DNA from 2 places in the Kitasatospora sp. NPDC032757 genome. Region 1 is predicted to be linked to the other one. Evidence: riboswitches for the same ligand, from Rfam matches in the RefSeq annotation. Region 1 holds a riboswitch; the other holds the start of a gene.
What was found. A riboswitch is a leader RNA that binds a small molecule or an ion and turns the genes downstream of it on or off. The one in region 1 is predicted to bind thiamine pyrophosphate.
Positions count from the first base shown of each region.

Region 2: linked by a shared signal. The riboswitch ahead of ACZ5WK_RS19650 (purine-cytosine permease family protein) and the one ahead of thiO (glycine oxidase ThiO) in region 1 are both predicted to bind thiamine pyrophosphate.

Region 1 is NZ_JBVINN010000003.1:276,102-284,712, reverse strand. Features, by position in the region: gene thiE (thiamine phosphate synthase) at 1-72, opposite strand, end outside; gene ACZ5WK_RS06820 (Rv2175c family DNA-binding protein) at 72-437, opposite strand; gene ACZ5WK_RS06815 (NAD(P)/FAD-dependent oxidoreductase) at 513-1,709, opposite strand; TPP riboswitch at 1,941-2,053, shown strand; gene thiO (glycine oxidase ThiO) at 2,048-3,217, shown strand; gene thiS (sulfur carrier protein ThiS) at 3,214-3,423, shown strand; gene ACZ5WK_RS06800 (thiazole synthase) at 3,426-4,223, shown strand; gene pknB (Stk1 family PASTA domain-containing Ser/Thr kinase) at 4,323-6,191, shown strand; gene ACZ5WK_RS06790 (FAD-binding oxidoreductase) at 6,337-7,707, shown strand; gene ACZ5WK_RS06785 (sulfite oxidase-like oxidoreductase) at 7,719-8,348, opposite strand; gene bfr (bacterioferritin) at 8,565-8,611, shown strand, end outside.
Region 2 is NZ_JBVINN010000016.1:92,848-101,458, forward strand. Features, by position in the region: gene ACZ5WK_RS19645 (glycerophosphodiester phosphodiesterase family protein) at 1-740, opposite strand, end outside; gene ACZ5WK_RS19650 (purine-cytosine permease family protein) at 852-2,339, opposite strand; TPP riboswitch at 2,332-2,480, opposite strand; gene ACZ5WK_RS19655 (S1C family serine protease) at 2,736-4,535, shown strand; tRNA gene ACZ5WK_RS19660 (tRNA-Ser) at 4,604-4,691, shown strand; gene ACZ5WK_RS19665 (peptidoglycan-binding protein) at 4,888-6,003, shown strand; gene ACZ5WK_RS19670 (MerR family transcriptional regulator) at 6,086-6,916, shown strand; gene ACZ5WK_RS19675 (MFS transporter) at 6,980-8,305, shown strand; gene ACZ5WK_RS19680 (FAD-binding oxidoreductase) at 8,590-8,611, shown strand, end outside.

The sequences.
Region 1 (8,611 bases):
CTCACGCCGGGCGTCGGTGCACAGGTAGAGCCGGGCGTCGGCGAGCCGCCGGCGCAGCGTTTCCGCGGCCATCAGATCAGCATCGCCTGGGCGCGGCGCTTCACCTCGGTGCCGCGGTTCTCCCGGAGCGCCTGGATCGGGCTGCCCGGCAGCGACGGGTCCTCGGTGAAGAGCCACTCCAGGATCTCCACGTCGTTGTACCCGCAGTCGCGCAGGACGGTCAGGGTGCCGGACAGGTGCTTGACCAGGCCCGGGCCGTCGATGAACGCCGCCGGCACCTGCAGCGACCTGTTCGGGCCTCGCCGGATCGCGATCAGCCCGCCGTTCTTGACCAGGTCACGCACCTCGGTGACCCGGACCCCCCACTGCTCCGAAATGTCGGGCAGGTACATCCACTCGGGGACCAGGGCTTCAATCTTGCTTTCGATCTCACTCACGCCACCAGACTGCCACCTCCGCGGCCCGCCGCGCACCAGCCGGCCGCCCGGGGGCTCGTCCAGCGGCCCCCGGCGCTACCCCGCGGCGGCCGACTTGAGCGGTACCGCCGGGTCCGCGGCCCGGGCCCGGTCCAGCACCGTGGCGCGTTCGACCAGCCGGCGGCCCTGGGTGAGGTCGCGTGGGCGGTCGACGGTGAGCAGGGCCCGCAGCGCGCCGTCGCGCAGCCAGAGCACGGCCCAGGTCGGGTCCGCCGGAGAGCCGCGCCAGACCAGCTCGTCGCCGTCGCCGTGCCGGCCGACGTACTGGACCATCCGGCCGAACTGCTCCGACCAGAAGTACGGCACCGGGTCGTACGGGGCGTCCGCGCCGAGCACCGCGGCGGCCGCGGCCTCGCCGGACTGCAGCGCGTGGTCCCAGTGCTGGACGGTGAGCCGGCCGCCCGTCCGGGCGGAGGGGTAGCTCGCGCAGTCGCCGGCCGCGTAGACGCCGGGCAGGCCGGTGCGCAGCCGCTCGTCCACCAGGACGGCGCCGGCCGCGTCCAGCTCGACGCCCGAGCCGGCCAGCCAGTCCGTCGCCGGGCGGGCGCCGATGCCGACAACCACCTCGTCGGCCGGCAGGTGCGAGCCGTCCGCCAGCAGCACCGCCCCCGGCTCGACGGCAGCGACGGCGGCGCCGCAGCGCAGCTCGACCCCGGCCTCGGCGTACCAGGCGGCCATCGCCCGGCCGATCTCGGTGGGCAGCGCGCCGGGGACGGGCGCCGGGCCCGCCTCGACGACCGTCACCTCGCAGCCGGCCGTGCGGGCGGCGGTGGCGACCTCGGCGCCGATCCAGCCCGCGCCGACCAGCACCAGGCGCAGGCCCGGGCGGAGCAGGGCGCGCAGGGCGAGCGCGTCGTCCAGGGTGTGCAGCAGGTGTGCGCGCTCGGCGCCGGGCAGGACGCGCGGAGTGGCGCCGGTGGCGATCACCAGGGCGGCGTACGGCAGGTCGCCGCCGTCGGTGTGCAGGAGGCCGGGGGTGAGGCCGGTGGCGCGGCGGCCGGTGAGCACCTCGATGCCGAGGTGCGCGAAGTCGATGTCCAGGGTGGTGGCGTCGGCCTTGCCGAGCAGCACCTCCTTGGAGAGCGGCGGCCGGTCGTAGGGCGCGTGCGGCTCGTCGCCCACCAGCACGATCCGCCCCTGCCAGCCGCCCCGCCGCAGGCCCGAGGCGCACTGCGCCCCGGCCAGCCCGGCCCCGACCACGACCACCTGATCCGTCCCGCTCAGCTCTGCCACGCCGTCACTGTACTGGCGCCCGCCGGGCGCGCCAGGGGGCGTCCCACCTTTCGTACCCGCCCCTCGGCAGCACCGGCCACTCCCGCTCCTCCCGGCCCCGCGGCCCACTCCCGCCCCACCCTCGTGCGCGCCTTCGGCGCCGCCGGCCGCCCGGCCTGCTCGGGCCCCGGCCGCCCGCGTCCCACCCTTCGTACGCGCCTTCGGCGGCTCGGACGCCCGGAGTTAAGGTGGGGGCACCATCACGGGAGCCCGGCGGACCGGGCTGAGAGGCGGGCTGACACGGCCTGCGACCGTCCGAACCTGATCCGGGTCATACCGGCGAAGGGAGAGCAGCGACTTTGACACGCTTGGCACCGGACGCCCACGCCGGCGTGCTGGTGATCGGCGGGGGCATCATCGGCCTCGCCGTCGCCTGGCGCGCCGCCCAGCGCGGGCTGGAGAACATCGTGGTGGCCGACCCGCGGCCCGGCGGCGGCGCCGCCCAGGTCGCGGCCGGCATGCTCGCCCCCGTCACCGAGCTCCAGTACGGCGAGGAGCCGCTGCTGCGCCTGGGCATGGCCTCCAACGAGCGGTACGCGGCCTTCGCCGCCGAGCTCACCGAGGCCAGTGGCGGCCAGGACACCGGCTACCGCCCGTGCGGCACCCTCGCCGTCGCCCTCGACTCGGACGACCGCGAGGAACTGCGCGAGCTGCACGCCTTCCACCGGCGGCTCGGCCTGGACTCGCAGTGGCTCACCGGCCGCGAGGCCCGCCGGCTCGAACCGATGCTCGCCCCGGGCGTCCGCGGCGGCCTGCACGTCACCGACGACCACCAGGTCGACGGCCGCCGGCTCGCCAAGGCGCTCGTCCTCGCCTGCGAGCGGGCCGGCGTCCGGCTGCACCGTGCCGAGGCGACCGAGCTGCTGGCCGAGGGCGGCCGCGCCACCGGCGCCCGGCTCGCCACCGGCGAGACCGTCACCGCCGATCAGGTCGTCCTGGCCGCCGGCCCGTGGAGCCACCAGCTGCCCGGCCTGCCCGAGGGCGTGCTGCCGGCCATCCGCCCGGTGAAGGGCCAGATCCTGCGGCTGCGGATCCCGGAGGCGTACCGGCCGTTCCTCTCCCGCAACGTCCGCGCGGTGGTCCGCGGCCGGCACCTCTACCTGGTGCCCCGTGAGAACGGCGAGCTGGTGATCGGCGCCACCAGCGAGGAGCAGGGGTACGACACCACCGTCACCGCCGGCGGCGTGTACGAACTGCTGCGCGACGCCCACGAGTTGGTCCCCGGCATCACCGAACTGCCGCTGGTGGAGACGTCGGCCGGGCTGCGCCCGGGCTCGCCCGACAACGCGCCGCTGCTCGGGCCGACCGCCCTGCCCGGCCTGGTCGCCGCCACCGGCCACTACCGCAACGGCGTGCTGCTCACCCCGGTGACCGCCGACGTGGTCGCCGAGTACCTGGCCACCGGCACGACGCCGGACCTCGCCGCGCCGTTCTCCCCCACTCGCTTCACGACGAAGGTCCCCGCATGAGCGACATCCCCCTCACCGTCAATGGCGAGCCCCGCCAGGTGCCCGCCGCGACCACCCTCGCCGAGGTGGTGGCCACCCTCAGCCGGGCCAACTCCGGCGTCGCCGCCGCGCTCAACGAGGCCGTGGTCCCGCGCAGTTCGTGGCCGCTCACACAGCTCTCGGCCGGCGACCGGATCGAGATCCTCACCGCCGTGCAGGGAGGCTGACCATGGCTGACGACCTGCTCACCATCGCCGGCACCACCTTCGACTCGCGCCTGATCATGGGCACCGGCGGCGCCCCCAGCCTGGAGGTCCTGGAGCAGGCGCTGCGGGTCTCCGGCACCGAGCTGACGACCGTGGCGATGCGCCGGGTCGACGCCACCACCCAGGGCTCCGTCCTGGACGTGCTCACCCGCAACGGCATCCGCATCCTGCCCAACACGGCCGGCTGCTTCACCGCCGGAGAGGCCGTGCTGACCGCCCGGCTGGCCCGCGAGGCGCTCGGCACCGACTGGGTGAAGCTGGAGGTCATCGCCGAGGAGCGGACCCTGCTGCCCGACCCGATCGAGCTGCTGGACGCCGCCGAGACGCTGGTCGACGACGGCTTCACCGTCCTCCCCTACACCAACGACGACCCGGTGCTGGCCCGGAAGCTGGAGGACGTCGGCTGCGCGGCGATCATGCCGCTCGGCTCGCCGATCGGCTCCGGCCTGGGCATCCGCAACCCGCACAACTTCCAGCTGATCGTGGAGGGCGCCAACGTCCCGGTGATCCTGGACGCGGGCGCCGGCACCGCCTCGGACGTCGCGCTGGCGATGGAGCTGGGCTGCGCCGCCGTCATGCTCGCCTCGGCGGTGACCCGCGCCCAGGACCCGGTGCTGATGGCCGAGGCGATGCGGCACGCCGCCGAGGCCGGCCGGCTCGCCCACCGGGCCGGCCGCATCCCGCGCCGCTTCCACGCCGAGGCCTCCTCGGCGATGGCGGGCCGGGCCGACCTGGACACCCGCGAGCGCCCGGCGTTCTGACCCCGAAGGGCCCGGACGGTGTCACAACCCGGGTACAGAGAGCCCCGGGAGCGGTGCCGCCCGGGGCTGAGGGCCCGTCTGCGCCACTAGACTCGCCGGGTGGACAAGGCGGACATGGCATTGCACGACCCCCTGATCGGTTCCCTGCTCGACGGCCGGTACCGGGTCGAGCAGCGCATCGCGGCCGGCGGGATGTCCACCGTCTACCGCGCCACCGACACCCGGCTCGACCGGGTCGTGGCGCTCAAGGTGATGCACCCCTCGCTGGCCGGCGACGAGGGCTTCACCGGCCGGTTCATCCGCGAGGCCAAGGCGGTCGCCCGACTCGCGCACCCCAACGTGGTCAACGTGTTCGACCAGGGCGCGGACGGCGGAAACGTCTTCCTCGCCATGGAGTACGTCCCCGGCCGCACCCTGCGGGACCTGCTCCGCGACCGCGGCGCGCTCTCCATCCGCGCCGCCCTGGACATCCTGGAGCCGGTGCTCGCCGCGCTCGGCGCCGCCCACCGGGCCGGTCTGGTCCACCGCGACGTCAAGCCGGAGAACGTCCTGATCACCGACGGCGGCCTGGTCAAGGTCGCCGACTTCGGCCTGGTCCGGGTGCTGAACGCCGCCGACGGCGCGGCCGCCTCCACCACCGCGACCACCGGCACCGTCCTCGGCACCGTCTCCTACCTGGCCCCCGAGCAGATCCGCCCCGGCGACGGGACCGACCAGCGGGTGGACGTCTACGCCGCCGGCATCCTGCTGTACGAGATGCTCACCGGCCACCGCCCGCACACCGGCGAGAACCCCGTCCAGGTGATGTACCGCCACCTGCACGAGGACGTCCCCGCCCCCTCGCTGACCGTGCCCGGCGTCGTCCCCGAGCTGGACGCCATAGTGGCCGGCGCCTGCGCACGCGACCCGCAGGCCCGCCCGTACGACGCGGTCGAGCTGCTGGCCGCCCTCCAGCGGGTGCGCCGCACGCTCACCCCGGCCCAGCTGGACGCCGAGCCGCCCGCCTCCACGCTGGACAGCCCGCAGTACCCGACCAACGAGCCGACCTCGGTGATCCGGCCCGCCGTCACGGCCCGGGCCGTCTCCGCACAGGCCGTCTCCACACGGACCCACGCGACGGACACCGCGACGGACGCCGCCCCGGACGCCGCCCCGGACGCCGCGCCGGTCGAGCGGACCAGCGTGCTGGACGTCCCGCCGGAGGTCATGGAGCAGCTGCTCGCCGAGCCGCGCCCGTACGACGAGCCGCCGCCGGTGCGCACCGGCCGCCCCGGCCCGCTGCGCCGCCTCCCCCGCAAGCCGCTGGTCTGGGCCTCCGTCCTGGCCGCCCTGGTGCTGCTGGTCGGCGGCACCACCTACGCGCTCTCCGGCGCCCTGTACACGACGGTGCCGGGCGTGCTCGGCAAGGACCGCGCCGAGGCGCAGCGGATCCTGGACGGCGCGGGCATGCACGGGCGGTTCACCGAGGTCTTCAGCGAGACCGTCCCCGCCGGGCAGGTGATCTCCACCGACCCGGGGGTCGGCGCCCGGGCCCGCAAGAGCGACGCCGTCGGCGTCACCGTCTCCCGCGGCCCGAAGCGGATCGCCGTACCGGAGCTGGCCGGAAAGCCGGCCGACCAGGCCGCCGCCGCACTGGCCGGCGTCCAGCTGGCCCGCGGCAACGTCACCGAGACGTACAACGACACCGTTCCCGAGGGCGCGGTGATCAGCAGCTCGCCGGCGGCCGGGCAGCAGCTGGCGGAGAACTCGCCGGTCTCGCTGGTGGTCAGCAAGGGCATGGTGCCCGTCCCGGACGTGACCGGGATGTCCAAGGACGACGCCGCCAAGGCGCTCCAGGCCGCCGGCTTCGCGATGCAGAGCAGCGGCGTCAACCTGTTCGGCACCGGCAAGGTCTCCAGCCAGTCCCCCGCCCCCGGCGAGCGCCGCCCGCAGCACACCGTGGTGACGGTCAACTTCCCCTTCATCTAAGGATTTTGCCAGGCGCCGTGGGGACATGGGGCGTAGCGTGGAGCCAGGCCTGCCCGGCCCCGCCCGCCGTAGAGTCGGGAGGGCTGCGGCGCCGGGACCTCCGGACGGGGCTGCGCGGCGGCCGGTATCCGAGGATGTGGTCGTCATGGGCGGACCCACCGTCGACGGCTTGAGGGAGCGCGTGCGGGGCGCGGTGATCACCCCCGCGGACGAGGGGTACGAGGAGGCCCGCCGGGTCTACAACGGCATGGTGGACCGCCGGCCGGCCGTGATCGTCCGGGTGGCCAACACCGGCGACGTGATGTCCACGGTCGACTTCGCCCGGGACAACGCGCTGGACCTCGCGGTGCGCGGCGGCGCCCACAGCGCACCGGGCTTCGGCACCTGCGACGACGGCGTGGTGATCGACTTCTCCGGGCGGCGGGGCGTGCGGATCGACCCGGAGCGCCGGACGGCACACTGCGAGGGCGGCGTCACCTGGGGCGACCTCAACGCCGCCGGGTACGTCTTCGGCCTCGGGGTCACCGGCGGGATCATCTCCACCACCGGCATCGCCGGGCTCACCCTCAACGGCGGCTTCGGCCACCTGGCCCGCGGGCTGGGCCTGAGCTGCGACAACCTGCTCTCGGCCGACGTGGTCACCGCCGACGGACGGTTCCACACGGTGAGCGAGGAGAAGGAGCCGGACCTCTTCTGGGCGCTGCGCGGCGGTGGCGGCAACTTCGGCGCGGTGACGTCCTTCGAGTACCGGCTGAGCCCGGTGGCCGACGTGATCGCCGGGCCCATGGTCTACGAGCTGGAGCACACGGCCGAGGTGCTGCGGTTCTACCGCGAGTACATCCGGGACGCCCCCGAGCAGCTGGGCCTCTTCCCCGGGTTCCACCTCGCGCCGCCGCTGCCGTTCATTCCGGAGGACCGGGTCGGCGACCCCTTCATCCTGCTGGTCCCCTGCTGGGCCGGGCCGCCGGCCGATGCGGAGAAGGTGCTCGCCGCGCTGCGGGACGCGGCGCCGGTGGTGGCCGAGGGGGTCGGCCCGGCGCCGTACCCGGCGTTCGCCGCCGTCTTCGACCCGCTGCTGCCGCCGGGCCTCCAGCAGTACTGGAAGGGCCTCTTCGCGACCGAGCTCACCGACGGGGCGATCGCCGCCCACATGGAGTACGGCCCGCGGGTGCCGACGGTCAACTCGGCGGTGCACATCTACCCGATCAACGGCGCCTGCCACCGCGTCCCCGCCGACGCGACGGCCTTCTCCCACCGGGACGCGACCTTCGCCACCGTGATCGCCGGCGTCTGGCCGGACCCGGCCGACAACGCCGCGAACACCGCCTGGGTCCGCGACTACTACGCCGCCCTCGCCCCGCACTCCGACGAGGCCGGCTACATCGGCTTCATGGACCACGACGACCAGCACCGGATCGAGGCCAACTACCGGGGCAACTACGACCGCCTGGTGGAGCTGAAGCGGCGGTACGACCCCGGCAACCTGTTCCACCTCAACCAGAACATCCGGGCCTGACCCGCGGACGACTAGCGCAGCGGCCCGTCGCCCGGCTCCTCCTGGTAGGAGTAGCGCTGCTCCTGCCAGGGGTCGGCGAGGTTGTGGTAGCCGCGCTCCTCCCAGAAGCCGCGCCGGTCGGCCCGCATGTACTCGACCGCCCGGACCCACTTGGGCCCCTTCCAGGCGTACAGCTGCGGGACCACCAGCCGGACGGGGAAGCCGTGCTCGGCGGTGAGCGGCTCGCCGTTGCGGTGGGTGGCGAAGACGGTCCGCGGGTCGGCGAAGTCGGCCAGCCGCAGGTTGGCGCTGTAGCCGTACTCGGCCCAGACCATGACGTGGGTGACGTCGGGCGCGGGGGGCACCTGCTCCAGTACGGCGGCGGCGGACACGCCCGTCCACTCGTTGCCGAGCATCGAGAACTTGGTGACGCAGTGCAGGTCGGCCCGGACGGTGGTGCGCGGAAGGGTGCTGAAGCCGGCGAAGTCCCAGCTGTGCTTCTCCGCCGAGGCGGTCGCCCCGAACACCTGGAATTCCCAGGTCAGTGGCTTGAAGCGGGGCACCGGGCCGTAGTGCAGGGCGGGCCAGCCGCGTTGCGGGCGCTGCCCCGGAGGGAGCCTCGGGTCAGACAGGGGAAGCGGTTCTTGTTCGGACTGACCCATGGGTCCATGGTGACAGACGGCGGACAACGCCCGGTGCGCGCCCCTTTCCGGCGCTGCACGCCCGCCCGTACGGGTCAATAGCCAACCAAATCGGATATTCCGACACATGTCCTACTGAGTGTGAACTTACTGGAATTTCGTCCCACCGCGATGCCAGGATGCGTGCAGCCGCAGGCACGGCCGAGGTTCCCGGACGCACAGCAGGAAGGCAGCGCCATGAAGGGCGACGCAGAGGTCATCGAATTCCTCAACGAGCAGCTCAC
Region 2 (8,611 bases), on a different contig from region 1:
CAGACGTGCACCTGGTGGCCCAGCTCGCGCAGCCGCGTCACCAGCCGGGGCCTGGCCCGCACCAGGTCGATGCCCGGCCCGGCGATCCGGGCCCGGCCCGGCAGGGGCGCGCCCGGGCGCAGCCGGCCCTGGAGCGCCAGCATCCGCTCGAACAGGAAGACCCGCGGGTACTCCGGCGCGGCGGCGGCCACCCGGGTCAGGGCCAGCGAGGAGAAGCTCATGATCCGGGCCTGCGGGCGGTCGCCCTCACGGGGCTCCTCGCCCTGCTGCGCCCCGCCGATCTTGAACCGGTCGAGCATCCGCAGCAGCTCGCTCTCCACCCGCCCCCGGAAACGGACCGGGTGCTTGGTCTCGATCGCCAGGTCAACCGGCCGTCCGCAGTCCGCGACCAGCTCCAGCAGGCTCTCCAGCCGCAGCACGCCGCGCAGCTCCGGGTCCTCGCTCGGCACGCCGGTCTTCCACGCGCCGAAGTCGTGCGCCTCCAGCTGCGCCAGCGTCATCGCGGAGACGGTGCCGCGGCCGTCCGAGACCCGGCCGATCCGGCGGTCGTGGACGCAGACGAGCTCCCCGTCGGCGGTCACCCGGACGTCGCACTCGACGGCGTCCGCGCCCTCCTCGAGGGCCCGGCGGTAGGCCGCGAGCGTGTGCTCGGGCAGCGCGTGCGAGGAACCACGGTGGGCGATCACCTGGACGGGCGTCGCGGTGCGCGCCGTCGCCGGGGAGAGGTCTGGGCTGGTCACACCCTCCACGATAGGTGGCGGAAGTGACGCGAAGGCGAAGACGGCCCCAATCGGCGGGGCCGTCTTCGGTGGAGCCGTCGCCGCTCGGGCGGCCGGGGTCAGGCGGTGGGGTCAGGCGGTGGGGCTCCCGGCCGGTGCGGACCGGCGGGTCAGCGGGGTGAGCGCCCAGGTGGCCAGGGCCGGCACCAGGAAGCCGAACAGCGACGCCGAGGTCCACTCCTGGGGCGTGAAGTGCAGCGCCTCCTGGACGGAGGTCCAGAAGTCCGTCCACCAGCCGGCGATCGCGGTCGGCGCGATCAGCTGGTACACCGCGAAGCCGAGCGCCCACGGCAGCAGCATCAGCCAGCGGGACGGCGCGTCGTCGGCGAGGTTCCAGCCACGCCGGCCGGCGCCGAGGAAGTAGTCCACCGCCAGCACCGCGAACATCGGCACGAACACCGAGCCGATCAGGCCCAGGAAGGCATAGTAGGAGTCGGTGAACTCGGTGATCTGCAGCGCCAGCACGGTGATCAGCACACCGGTCCCGCCGGTGAGCACCCGGCGGTCCACCTTCGGCAGCAGGTTGTGGACCGACATCGCGGTCGAGTACACGTTGGCGAAGGACTGGTCGGTCTCGCGCAGCACCAGGACCAGCAGGAAGAACCAGCCGGCCCAGACGCCCAGGAACGAGTCGAAGATCCTGGTGGCGTCGCCGTCGGACTGCAGCAGCGCGAACAGCCCGAGCACGTAGCACCAGACCTGGGCGACGGTGTAGCCGGAGAAGCTGCCCCAGAACGCGGCGCGCGGCGTACGCGAGTGGCGGGTGTAGTCGGCGGCCAGCGGCACGAACGAGATCGAGACGGCGATCATCGCGTCGGTGGCCTTCAGGAAGCCGTGCCAGTTGCCCGCGCCCGGGTCCGGCACGCCGTGGCGGCCCAGCTGGACGGTGAAGTACACCATCGCGACCGCCACCGCGGCGGCGACGAAACGGCGCAGCACCGCGATCGCGCCCAGCGGCCAGATGGTCAGCGCGGTCGTCACCGCACCGGCCAGCACGACGAACACCCAGCGGTAGCCCTCGGTGTGCGCCACGGTCTGCGCGCCCATCGCGATGACCAGCAGCTCGTACACGCCCCAGCCGATGCACTGGACGATGTTCAGCACGGTCGGCACGTACGAGAGCCGCGTCCCGAACAGCCCGCGCAGGTTCGCCATCGCCGGCGCGCCGGTGCGCGCCCCGATCAGCGCGGCCACGCCGAGCATCGCCGTGCCGGCCACGGTGCCGGCCACGATCGCGGTGACGGCGGCGGCCAGCGACAGCTCGCTGCCCTGCGCGCCGAGCACGGTGGCGGCGGTGGTGAAGCCGATCAGGCTGACGCCGAGGTTCATCCAGAGCGCGAAGTGGTCCCGGAAGCGGAGCGTGCGCGGCGGCGCGGTGTCCAGGACGAGCGGCGCCTCGACCCGCTCGGTCCGCTGCGGACGGTCCAGCACGGCGGTGGAACCGGAGGCGGGGGCGGCCGCGTCGGAATCAGCGGCCGTGGGGTGGACGTCCGGGGACGACCCGGGGAAATCCTTGGACGCGGGCGCGCCCGAAGAAGAGGATGGCGAAGCAGGCGGCATGGCCGATACTCCCTACGCCGGCATTACCCGGACAGGTTCCGGCGGTCTGCGCCCCCTCGACGATCCGTCCACGGAGTCCGTGGCGTACGGTCGACCGGCGCACTCTCAGCCTGGTTGGTCCAAGCTCCCGCGTGTCAGTTTGGAGCGACAGGCTAACCGGCGCGGGGGTGTACGCCAAGGCCAGGCGCCTGCGGTCCGCATCGCGGGACGCCGCGGAGGGCGGCGGGGGCCGCCGGCCGGGGTGCCGGTCGGGGTGCCGGTCGGGGGCGTCGAATCGGGGCTGCTGTTGGACCGGGCTAAGGATTCTTATGAGTTCTTCAGAAGGGTCCTTACGGCAATCGAATCGAGTGTGCGAAAAACTATGGTTGTTGGTCCTGTCAGCTATGGAGGTCGTCCGTGAGCACCGAGCGCGAGATTGGGTCCACCGGGCCGCAGGGGGAGCAGCCCTCCGGTGGCCAGGGGGTGGTGGGTCCCGCTCCTGACGGTCCGGCGCAGTCCGCGTCCGCCGGTTCCGCCCCCGCAGAGGCGCCCGAGGCCGACTACACCCTGACCGACGCCGCGGCGGGTACGCCGGCCGCCGGCCGGTCGACGCCGACGCTGGCGTTCAGCAAGGTGACCGCCCCCGAGCCGGCAGCCGCGTCCGAGCCGGCCATCGCGCCCGCTGCGGAGGCCGTCCCGGCCGCCCCCGCGGTGACCGACGCCGGGTACATCGACGCACCGCCGCCGGTCCTGCCGCCCGCCCCGCCCGCGCCCGCCGCCCACGCGGCCCCGGCGGCCCACGCGGCCCCGGCGCCCGCCGCTCCGGCCGGCAACCCGTACGCGACCCCGGCCGCGCCCGTCGCCCCGGTCGCGGCGGCCACCCCCGCCCACGACCCGTACGGCGCCCCGGCGGCTCCCGGCGCGCCGGCCCAGCACCACCCGTTCGGCGCCGGCCAGCCGCTCGGCGGCTGGGGCATGCACGACTCCACCGCCGGTGGCGCCGGCGGTGCCGGCACGCCCGGTGGCCCCGGCTACCCCGGCGGCCCGCTCGGCTACCCGGGCGAGTACCCCGCCGCCCCCGAGCCCGGCGGCCCGCGCAAGAAGCGCGGCGGCCTGATCGCCCTGGTCGCCGCCGTCGCCCTGGTCGCCGGTGTGGCCGGCGGCGCGGTCGGCGTCACCATCGCCGACCGCAACGACACCAGCATCTCCGCCGCGGACGACCACAAGAGCACCCCCGTCCAGGCCAGCAACCCGGGCAGGAACGAGCCCGCCCCCGGTTCCGTCGCCGGCATCGCGCAGAAGGCGCTGCCCAGCGTCGTCACCATCAAGGCGCAGGGCAACGGCGAGTCCGGCACCGGCACCGGTTTCGTCTTCGACACCGAGGGCCACATCCTCACCAACAACCACGTGGTCGCGCCCGCCTCGAGCGGCGGCAAACTGACCGTCAAGTTCGCCGACGGATCGTCCTACAACGCGTCCGTGCTCGGCCGCGCCGAGGGCTACGACGTCGCCGTCATCAAGCTCGACAGCCCGCCCAAGGGCAAGCTGACGCCGCTTCCGCTGGCCGACTCCGACAAGGTCAACGTCGGCGACTCCACCATCGCCATCGGTGCGCCGTACGGTCTGGAGTCCACCGTCACCACCGGCATCATCAGTGCCAAGGACCGCCCGGTCGCCTCCGGCGACGAGACCGGCGCCCAGTCCTCATACATGAACGCCCTGCAGACCGACGCCTCCATCAACCCCGGCAACTCCGGCGGCCCGCTGCTGGACTCCAGCGGCGCGGTGATGGGCATCAACTCGGCGATCCAGTCCAACACCTCCAGCACCGGCCGGGCCGGCAGCATCGGCCTCGGCTTCGCCATCCCGATCAACCAGGCCAAGTGGGTCGCCGAGACGCTGATCAAGACCGGCAAGCCGGTCTACGCCAAGCTCGACGTCCTGCGCAACGACGACTACAAGGGCGACGGCGCCCAGATCCAGACCCGGGACATCCAGGGCACCCCCGCCGTCACCCCCGGCGGCGCCGCCGACAAGGCCGGCCTCAAGCCCGGCGACGTCATCACCAAGCTCGGCGGCAGCCCGATCGAGAACGGCCCCGCCCTGGTCAGCAAGATCTGGACGCACAAGCCCGGCGAGACCGTCGACGTCGAGTACACCCGCAACGGCCAGACCTTCACCACCAAGGTCACCCTCGCCGAGCGCGTCGGCGACTGACCGGCCCCCTCGACCCCCGAAACCCGGTGCACCGAACCCCGCCGGACCCGTTAGGCTGACCTCCGCCTGGAGAGCTGCCCGAGCGGCCTAAGGGAACAGTCTTGAAAACTGTCGTGCGGTGACCCCGTACCGTGGGTTCGAATCCCACGCTCTCCGCTGGTAGGAGAACCACCTGCTCAAGGCGGGTGCCGACATCGAGTCGGCACCCGCCTTCTGCGTTTCCGGGGTCGTGAGGGGTGTCCGGTTTCACCTGAACGGGGGGTTTGGGGAGGGGGTGTCCTCTTGAGGGGGCGGAGGTCTCGTTAGTCGGGGGTAAGGGGCGGACCGCCCTGGGCCCGGCGAGGAGAGACGGATGGCCTGGTACCCCGGCGCTGAGAAGATGGAGCTTCAGCCCGAGTCGGACGAGCAGCCGGCGATCGTGCCGACGCAGGTGATCTTCCACAGCATCGCGGCGCCGTGGACGCCGCGGCGCATGTACGAGTACTGGCGGGACTCGACCAATCTGGAGTCGCACTTCGGGGTCGGCTACGACGGGTGCGTGGGCCAGTTCATCGGCACGCAGACCCGGGCGGACGCCAACATGCGGGCCAACCGGCGGGCGGACGGGACGGGGGCGGTGAGTGTCGAGTCGGCCAGCAACGACCAGCACACCGATCCGTGGACGGACGCGCAGGTCGCGGCGCTGATCGCGCTCGGGGTCTGGCTGCACCGGGAGCACGGGATCCCCGTACGGGTCTGCCGCAGCGCGGACGACCCGGGCTTCGGGTACCACCGGCTCTTTCCGGACTGGTCGGACGGCGGTACCGCCTGCCCCGGCGATGCGCGGGTGCAGCAGTTCAGGGACGTGGTGCTGCCCCGTATCGCCGCGGGTGCGGGCGGCACGGGCACACCGCTGCCGCCGCCGCGGCCGGACACCGGGCCGGCCCGGTACCGGGTGACCATCAACGGCCTGGAGTACGGCTACGGCGCCCACGGCCCGCAGGTCCGGGAGGTGGGGGAGGCGCTGGTGGCGTCGGGGCACGGCTCGCACTACACGGCCGGGCCGGACGAGGACTGGCGGGACGCCGACACCCTCAACTACCAGGACTACCAGCGCAGTCTGGGCTACTCGGGATCCGCCGCGGACGGCGTGCCGGGCGAGGACTCGCTGCGCCGGCTGCTCGGCCGGCTGCCCTCGCCGCACCGGGTCTCGCTGGCCCACATCGTCACGGCGGCGCGGACCGACCCCGGTGCCGAGCAGGGGCACCAGACCTACGGCGGCGAGGTCCGGATCGTCGAACAGGCGCTCGCCGACGAGGGGTTCCTGGAGCAGCGTTGGGTCGACGGGTCGCTCGGCACCAGGACGGTGCAGGCGTACGCGGCCTTCCAGCGCAGCCTCGGTTACGCGGGCTCGGACGCGAACGGCATCCCGGGGCAGCGCAGCCTGCGGGAGTTGGGGCAGCGGCGGGGGTTCGACGTGACCGACTGAGGGGCGGCGGAGGGCCGGCGGCCGGGAGGACGGACCGGGTGCTTGACCATGACACGGTGTGAGGGCCTGCACTGGAGGAATCATGTTCAACATCGGAGACTTCGCCAAGCACGGCCGAGTGTCGGTCCGCATGCTGCGCCACTACGACGCGATCGGGCTGCTGCGCCCGGCGCGTGTCGACCCGGCCAGCGGCTACCGCTTCTACGAGGCCGCCCAACTCGCCCGGCTCAACCGCGTCATCGCGCTCAAGGACCTCGGCTTCACGCTCCAACAGGTGCTGGCCGTCCTGGACGACCGGGTGGACGCGGCCGAGCTGCGCGGGATGCTGCGGCTGCGGCGGGCCGAACTCGCCGCGGCGATGGCGGCGGACGCCCAGCGGCTGGCCCGGGTCGAGGCGAGGCTCCGGACGATCGAGAGCGAGGGAACGATGTCTGCGCACGACGTGGTGGTGAAGCGGGTGCCGTCGGTCCGGGTGGCGGAGCTGACGGGCGTCGCGGCGAGTTACGAGCCGGAGGACATCGGGCCGGTGATCGGCCCGCTGTTCGCCGAGCTCTGCCGCCGGCTGGCGGAGGCCGGGGTGGCGGAGGCCGGCCCGTCGGTCGCCCGGTACGAGGACGTGCCGGACGGGGACGGCGCGGTGCTGATCCGGGTCGCGGTCCCTGTTTCGGCGTCCCTGGCGGGGGAGGGGGAGTACGGCTTCGCGGTGGTCGACCTGCCGGAGATCGAGGAGGCGGCGACCATCGTGCACCGCGGGTCGATGGACGACACGGTGGGTGCCTTCCAGACGCTGGCCCGCTTCGTCGACGAGAACGGCTACCGCTCGGCGGGGTACGCCCGGGAGGTGTACCTGGAGTGCCCGGACGCCCCGGCGGACTGGGTGACGGAGCTCCAGGAGCCGGTGGTCCGGGGGTAGTTCAGCGGCGCCGGTGGAGGTGGCTTGCCCTCGACCCGGTCGAGGGTCCTACGGTCGGCGGGTATGGCGACGACCACGGACAACACGGCCACCGGGAGCACGACGACACCCACGCCCGCCGGCGCCCCGCCCGCCGGTACCACGCCCGCCGGCACCGACGCCGCACCGGTACGGCGGACCGCGCTCCCGGGCCCGTACCTGCTCTGGCTGGCCGGTGCCCAGGCCGGCCTGCTGGGCGATGCCGCGCTCCACTTCGCGCTGGGCTGGGCCGCGTCCGTCCACGGCGGGGGCGCGGCGGGCGTGGTGCTGACCGCGATCACGCTGCCGCGCACCGCCCTGGTGCTGCTGGGCGGCGCGGTGGCGGACCGGTTCGGCGCCCGCCCGGTCATGCTCGCCGGGGACGCGGTGATGCTGGCCGCCACGGTGGCGCTGGGGTGGGCAGCGGCCGGCTGGGGCACGCCGCTCTGGCTGCTGGTTGCGGCGGCCGCCGTGATCGGCACGGTCGACGCGTTCCACCTCCCGGCGAGCGGTTCGATGCCGCGCCGCCTGGTGGCCGCCGAGCAGCTGCCCCGGGCGCTCGCGCTGCGGCAGGCGGGCGGGCAGATCGCCGTGCTGCTCGGGGCGCCGGTCGGTGGGGCGCTGGTGGCGGTGGGCGGGCTGCCCGGGGCAGCGCTGGCGGACGCGGTGAGCTTCGGCATCGTCCTGCTGGTGCTGCTGCGGGTCCGGCCGTCGGAGGAACGGGAGGGAGAGCGGCGCGGGGAGCGGGAGCCGGGCCGTTCCGCGGCCGCCCCGGGGCTGCTGCGCGAGGCAGCCGACGCGGTCCGGCTGGTGCCGGCCGATCCGCTGCTGCGCGCGGCGCTGCTGCTGACCGGGGCGGCTGCCGGGGCGCTGCTGCCGGTGGTCTCGCTGCTGGCGCCGCTGCTCGCCAGGGCCAACGGCTGGGGTGCCGGGGCCACCGGGCTGGTGGCCGGCGGGGAGGGGGCCGGGGTGCTCGTGGTGGCCGGTCTGATCTCCTGGCGGGGTGCCCTGCGGCGGGCCGGGGTCGGCGCGGCGGCCGGGCTCTGCACGGCCTCGGCGGGGATCGCGGTGCTGGCCTGGTCACCCGGTGTGCCGGCGGCGGTCGCGGGCGGCGTGGTGGCCGGGGCCGGATCGGGTCTCTTCGCCTGCCACCTCGGACCGCTGGTTTTGGGGAGCGCCCCGGCCGGCCATCTCTCCCGGGTGCAGGCCCTGCTGACGCTGGTGCAGAGCGCCGCGCTGGTCCTGTCGACGGGCCTGCTCGGCGTCCTCGCCGACGTGGCCGGTGCGCGCACGCCGATGGTGCTCTGCGCGCTCGCGGCCGGTGCGGCCGGGTTCGCCGCGCTGACGTCGGCCGCACTGCGCCGGGTCTGACGGATGCCGCTGCGTGGCGCGCCGCGCAGCTCCCCGAACGGCTCCCTGGGGGCCGCTCTCGGTCGTGGGTGGGCGGGGCCGGGCCGGGGGTCGCGCCGGAGCGGCGTACTTGCCGGTCGTCCGGCCGCCGGGCAGAGTGCGGACAGGGGCGTCGGGCGGCGTGCGACCGCGTGGCCCGCGTCCGGGCACCTGCGGCCGCCGGGCGGCGTACGGCGTCGGGCGGCGCGCGTGGCAGAGCGGCGTACCGCCGGACGGCGTGCGCCGGGTGGTGATCGGAGGCGGCGATGAGTGATCTGACGGACCGGC